3 regions of the Exiguobacterium acetylicum genome follow, and region 3 is predicted to be linked to each of the others. Evidence: predicted binding sites of a transcription regulator. Region 3 holds the regulator's gene; each other region holds the start of a gene.
The links. Region 3 encodes Rex, which represses fermentation and respiration genes when NADH is low (regulators of the CRP and FNR family bind a similar motif). Its sites were predicted from a motif close to TTGTGAAATATTTCACAA; they were not measured.
Positions count from the first base shown of each region.

Region 1: a site for Rex is predicted at 1,214-1,231, ahead of K7G97_RS11315 (cytochrome ubiquinol oxidase subunit I). Genes of this name have one in related genera too.
Region 2: a site for Rex is predicted at 1,439-1,456, ahead of adhE (bifunctional acetaldehyde-CoA/alcohol dehydrogenase). Genes of this name have one in related genera too.

Region 1 is NZ_CP082333.1:2,155,960-2,158,236, forward strand. It holds gene K7G97_RS11315 (cytochrome ubiquinol oxidase subunit I) at 1-1,095, opposite strand, end outside; gene K7G97_RS11320 (N-acetyldiaminopimelate deacetylase) at 1,330-2,277, opposite strand, start outside.
Region 2 is NZ_CP082333.1:1,287,943-1,290,219, reverse strand. It holds gene adhE (bifunctional acetaldehyde-CoA/alcohol dehydrogenase) at 1-1,353, opposite strand, end outside; gene K7G97_RS06595 (beta-class carbonic anhydrase) at 1,690-2,241, shown strand.
Region 3 is NZ_CP082333.1:2,939,523-2,941,799, reverse strand. It holds gene K7G97_RS15120 (ATP-binding cassette domain-containing protein) at 1-685, opposite strand, end outside; gene K7G97_RS15115 (redox-sensing transcriptional repressor Rex) at 853-1,512, shown strand; gene K7G97_RS15110 (twin-arginine translocase TatA/TatE family subunit) at 1,512-1,709, shown strand; gene tatC (twin-arginine translocase subunit TatC) at 1,717-2,277, shown strand, end outside.

The DNA of each region.
Region 1 (2,277 bases), 780 kb from region 3:
TCTTAAAATCCATTTGTTATAAGGATTTAATTTTTTCAAACGGAATGCCAAGATGAACAAGGCAGAGATGGCAGCCAAATACATACCGATCGAAACCATGATATCGAAGAAATAGTGAACGATCAGCGGTGCTTGATCTTCTTTTGCGAACTCATTTAGACCAATGACTTCTGTATCTGGAGCTCCACCCGCAAGAATTGAGAGTGCATATGGGATTTTGACGGCACCCTTGATTTCATAACTGCCGTCTTCTTGCTGATCAAGTATCCCACCAAAGATCAACTCGGCTTCACTTGTCGTTTCAAAATGCCATTCAGCGGCTGCGAGTTTCTCTGGCTGGTATTTCGCCAAGTATTTCCCTGAGAAGTCCCCGACAAGTGCCGTCGAGAAGGCAAAAATCAATCCAGCCATAACCGTTAAGCGAAGTGCTTTTTTGTGATACGCTGTTTCCGCTGCTGAGAGTGTTTTTTTGCGGAGTAAGTGGAACGCCGCGATTGCCGCCAAGATGAATGCGACTGTTAAATAAGCCGATACGATGACGTGTGTTGCTTTTGTAGGTGTTGCTGTATTGAACATTGCTTTTAATGGTTCAATTTGCGTTAGCGTTCCGTTGACGATCTTAAATCCTTCTGGTGAGTTCATGAAGGAGTTGACCGTCGTAATGAAGAATGCTGATGCTGTCGCACCAATGACGACCGGAATCCCGATCAACCAGTGTAACCATGGGTTTTTAAACCGATCCCACGTGTACAGATAAATACCGAGGAAAATCGCTTCAAAGAAGAATGCGAATGTTTCCATAAATAGCGGTAGTGCGATCGTTTGACCAGCCACTTGCATGAGTGACGGCCAAAGTAGTGATAATTGCAATCCGATGGCCGTCCCTGTCACGACACCGACTGCGACGGTAACGACGTATCCACGCGTCCACCGTCTTGCTAATAAAATATAATCCGGATCTTTGCGTTTCAGACCGATGAATTCAGCTGCGAGTACCATGAGTGGTACCCCGACGCCAATCGTCGCGAATATAATATGAAACGCTAATGTGAGCCCTGTCAACAATCGACTGAGCAATACGGGATCATTGAACATGTATATAGCCCCCTCTTCCTAAAACATACTTCTCTATATGGTCTATAACCGTATCATAGAGAACATAACCCTTTATGTCTGTTTATAATGTTTGATGTAACAAATTGTTCACATGTGCACGTGATTTTTTTCACAAAATGTTCGAAAACTCCTATTCTTACATATATAAAAAGCTTTCCCATTCTTGATTTCGAAAGGGAAAGCTTAATGTCCTTCATTATTTCATAAAACTTTTTAAACATATTCTCGGAAATAATGATCGAGTAAATCAATCACAAATGGAATAGCGGATTCATCCGGATTCAAGGTTGGTTGATGAAGTCCAGATGTTGGATTGTCGACTCCGAGCCAAAACATCATCCCTGGAATTTCCTTCAACATGAATCCAAAGTCTTCTCCTGTCATTGCTGCATCACATTCAATATAGTTCGCATTCATCTTAACGAATGATGAAAATTTATCAACGATGTGTCGGTCATTGACGACCTCGTAATAACGATTTCCGAATTGCAGATCAATCTTGACGCCAAAGGAAGCTTCGATTCCCCGGATGATGTCACGAACACGTCGTTCCAGTTTTTCCATATCTTCCCCGTTGAGTGCGCGCATCGTACCGTCAAGAACAGCTCTACCGGCGATGACGTTTTCTCGAATCCCGGCATCGACCTTTCCGATCGTGATGACGCTACAGTTCATCGGATTGATGGATCGGCTGACGATTGTTTGCAATTGCATGATCAAGGCTGCTTGCGCAACGACCGTATCAATCGTCAAATGAGGAAATGCCGCGTGACCACTTTGACCATAGATCGTGATATGGACTTCTCGAGCACTCGCGAACAAGACGCCTGGACGGCTTGCAATCGTACCGACTGGATACTCCGGTGCGACGTGAAGACCATACATCTCACTTGGACGATATTTTTCAAACAACGGACTTTTAATCATCGGTTCTGCCCCGCCCGGACCTTCTTCCGCTGGTTGGAATAAAAAGACGACATCATCCATGACCGGCAATTCAATGATTCGTTTCATCAATCCCAACGCAATCGACGTGTGCATATCGTGACCACAGGCATGCATGAAGCCTGGATGTTCCGAGCAAAATGGAAGACCTGTCGCTTCTTCGATTGGTAACCCATCAATGTCTGCCCGGTATCCAATCGTCCGATTTCCAGTCAA
Region 2 (2,277 bases), 1.6 Mb from region 3:
CACCTTTTTGACGTTGAGTAAGTGTTTCGCTGTCACGTTTTCAGAAACAGAGTTTATCCCGTATGATCCGCAACCGAGTGTCAGAGATGGTGTCAACTCGTTGTACAGATCACCAATTCCGCCATGAGCAGATGGGCTGTTGACGAGGATCCGGCAGGCTTTCATGCGGAGTCCGAACGCTGTCATCAAGTCATCGTTCGTCGTATGAATGACAGCTGTATGACCGAGACCTCCGATTTCAAGCATTTGTTCAGCAATCGTGAACGCTTCTTCGGTCGAAGCGACGCGATACGCACCGAGGACGGGACTGAGTTTCTCATGAGACAATGGTTCTGCCGCTCCGACGTGCTCGAGTTCTGCGACGAGCATGACCGTCGTTTCCGGAACATCGATGCCGGCTTTTTCTGCGATCCATGTCGCAGGTTTCCCGACGATGTCCGCGTTGACGGCACACGTATCGGTTTTGATGACGAGTGATTCAAGGCGTTGTTTTTCTTCCGGTGTACAGAAGTAACAACCGAGTGCTTCCATTTCCGCACGAACTGTCGCATAAATCTCTTGGTCGACGATGACGGCTTGCTCAGACGCACAAATCATCCCGTTATCAAACGTTTTTGAGAGAACCAGATCGCTGACTGCCCGTTTGACTTTCGCAGACTGTTCGATGTAACACGGAACATTCCCTGGTCCAACACCGAGTGCCGGTTTACCTGTTGAATACGCTGATTTGACCATTCCTGCTCCACCTGTCGCAAGGACCATGGCGATTTTTTCATGGTTCATCAAGACTTTCGTTGCTTCAAGTGATGGTTCTTCCACCCATTGAATACAGTCTTTCGGTGCCCCGGCTTTGATGGCTGCGTCACGGAGTGTTTTCGCTGCTTCGACGGAACACCGTTGTGCCGATGGGTGGAACGCGAAGACGATCGGGTTGCGTGTCTTGATTGCAATCAATGCTTTGAACATCGTCGTTGATGTCGGGTTCGTGACCGGTGTGACACCACAGACGACACCAACCGGTTCAGCGATATAGGTGATGCCGTTTTGGACATCTTCTTCGAGAATCCCGACCGTTTTTTCATGACGTAGACTGTTGTAGATGTATTCTGTCGCAAACATATTTTTAATCATCTTATCTTCAAAGACACCACGTCCCGTCTCTTCTGCTGCGAGACGAGCGAGTTCGACGTGCCGTTCGAGTCCAGCAAGTGCCATATCCCGGACGATCGTGTCGATTTTTTCTTGATCGAATGTCAGTAATTCTTGTAATGCACGTTGCCCTTTTTCAACGATTTGTCCAACTGCTTGTTCGACCGGCGTTGCCGTCGATTTTGTTTTTTCTTTCACAGCCATGAGTAGTTTCCTCCCTGTCGTGGAACGAATCTGAGTTTGATTTGCCAACCATTATGTCAGGAATGCCAAGCTGTTTTTCAATAGTTTGTGCTTTCCTTCACAAATCAATCATAACCCCTTTTTCCTGTTTTGTGCATGACCATCCTGTGAATTCCCTCACACCTTTGATAGCGTTTACAACTGTTGTAAATTCTTCTTTTTCATCGTTTTGCTTCATGTACATGGATGTGTGCGATTTGTCACACCTCGCATTTTCGTGACTTGATAGCCGTTTCATCATCTTGTATTCTGATATGGGGTACATATTAAGAGCTACCACTAAAGGAGGACACTTGAATGTCAGTTGTACAGGAAATGCTAGCCTTCAACGAGCGATTCGTCGCCGAAAAACAGTATGAGCAGTTCGTCTCGGATAAGTTCCCAGACAAAAAGGTCGTCATCCTGACGTGTATGGATGCCCGCTTGACGGAACTCCTCCCACACGCACTTGGTCTTAAGAACGGGGATGCGAAGATCATCAAAAATGCCGGTGCTATCCTATCGCACCCATTCGGTTCCGTCATGCGCTCGATTCTCGTCGCGTTGTATGCTCTTGGTGCTGAAGAAGTCGTCGTCATCGGTCACCACGACTGCGGCATGAGCACGATTGATCCAAAACACATGATCAGTGAAATGAAGGATCGGGGCATCGACCAACAGATTCTTCACACGCTCGAAGTATCTGGTGTTGATTTGAATCAATGGTTGCGTGGTTTCACGTCAGTTCAAGAAAGCGTCGCTCACTCGGTCAGCCTCGTGAAGAACCACCCATTACTACCACCTGGGACGAACGTCCACGGACTCGTCATCGATCCAGGAACTGGTAAACTTGACGTCGTCGATTGTTGATCACTCTCTATAGAAGAAACGCAAATAGAATTGGAT
Region 3 (2,277 bases):
CTTGGTCGAGGAAGTACCGGTCGTGCGAGACGATCAGAACGGCACCACGATAACCACCGAGGTAACTTTCGAGCCAAGCGAGTGTATCGATATCGAGGTGGTTGGTCGGCTCGTCGAGAATGAGGAGCTCTGGTGCTTGTAAGAGCATCTTCGCTAAGGCAAGCCGTGTCCGTTGACCACCGGATAATGTCTGAATCCGGCGCGAGTAATCATCCGGATAAAAGCGCATCCCGTGCAGGACGGAGCGGATATTCGCTTCAAACTGATAACCACCCGCTTCTGAGAAGTCGTGTTGCGCTTGATCGTATGTCTTCAGGAGACGATCGTACGCGACCGGGTCGTTCAAGATATGCTCCATGCCCATTTCGATTTCCATCCGGCGCAGTGTCCGTTCTTGTTCTTGGAGATGTTCAAAGACGGTCAGCATCTCGTTCCAGATCGTCTCGTTCGATTCGAGACCACTGTCTTGCGCGAGATAACCGATTTTGACATCCTTGCCTTTCATGATGTCGCCCGAGTCATGACTGAGTTCGCCAGCAATGATTTTGAGCAAGGTCGATTTACCGGCACCGTTTCGTCCGACGAGCGCAATGCGGTCCCGCTCTTGTACTTCCAATTTGATATTTTCTAAAATCGGCTCGACGCCGAATGATTTCGAGAGTTGGTTGACTTGTAAGAGTATCATTTCCATCCATCCTTCCACCCTTTAGTCTATCACGAACAAAAGCGCGAGGTCCTGCGGAATATATTATTTGTGACTCTATGTGAAGTGGTTTACAATCAAGGAGAGTAGAAAGCTTTTTGCAAAGATTTGGGTGCCACGATGGATGTGGCCGAAGGGGGAACTGCAGGATGAATGGACCAGACACAAAAATTCCACAAGCGACAGCAAAACGGTTGCCGCTATATTATCGCTTCATCCAAAGTTTATACAATTCAGGCAAGCTCCGCGTCTCTTCTGCTGAGTTAAGCGAGGCGGTGAAGGTTGATTCAGCAACGATTCGTCGCGATTTTTCCTACTTTGGGGCATTAGGGAAGAAGGGGTATGGATATAACGTTCAACATCTCTTAACGTTTTTCCGCAAAACCTTGAATCAAGATGAGGTGACGAATGTTGCCTTAATCGGGGTCGGTCATCTCGGAACAGCGTTTGCAAATTATAACTTTTTAAAGAATAATAGTACTCGGATAGTCGTTGCGTTTGATGCGGACGAAGAGAAGGTCGGAACAACGACGCATGACGTTCCAATCTATCATGTTTCGGACATGAAAGAACAAATCGAAGCGAATCAGGTCGATGTTGCCATCTTGACGGTTCCATCCCAGTTCGCGCAGTCAGTAGCGGATGAGTTAGTCGAGTATGGTGTGACAGGCATCCTGAACTTTACGCCAGCGCGGTTGAACGTGCCAGCTAGCGTCCGGGTCCATCACATTGATTTATCGATCGAGTTGCAGTCGTTAGTTTATTTCATGAAGCATTATTCGCAATCAGCTGAAGGAGTGAAATCATAATGGAAAACCTTATTCCGCTCACACTAGGTATCGGACCTGCGAGCATCGGATTAATCGCGGTCGTCGCATTGATCATTTTCGGACCGAAGAAGTTACCAGAATTCGGACGCGCTGCAGGTCAGACATTGAAAGAGTTCAAGAATGCCACGAACGGCATCATGGACGACGATAAAAAGGACGAACCGAAAGAGAAGTGATTGAATCATGACGGTTGATCAAGAGCAAAGCATGACGTCGCACCTTGACGAACTGCGTAAGCGGATCGTCTGGTCGCTTATCATCGTCGTCGTCCTGTTCGCTGTCGCATTTCCGCTCGTCCGACCGCTCGTTCGCTTCTTGCAAGCGGACTTAAAAGAGCTCGGCATCGGTTTGAATGCCTTCAACGTCGCCGATCCTTTAATGTTGTATTTGAATCTTGCGTTCATCATTGCGCTGATTTTAGCGTCACCGTTCTGGATGTATCAACTCTGGGCATTCGTCCGACCAGGACTTTATGACAAGGAGCAAAAAGCGACATTGACGTATATTCCGGTCATCTTCTTTCTGTTTTTGGCTGGCGTAGCCTTCTCGTATTTCTGGTTGCTTCCCTTTTTGCTTGAAGTCTCAACGGATCTCGGGAAAGAGCTCGGAATCGAACAAGTCATCGGAGTCGAGAACTACTTCAGTTTCTTAATCCGGTTGACGATGCCGTTTGGTCTTCTGTTCCAATTGCCGGTCGTGACGATGTTCCTGACACGTCTTGGTCTCGTGACGCCATATTTCATG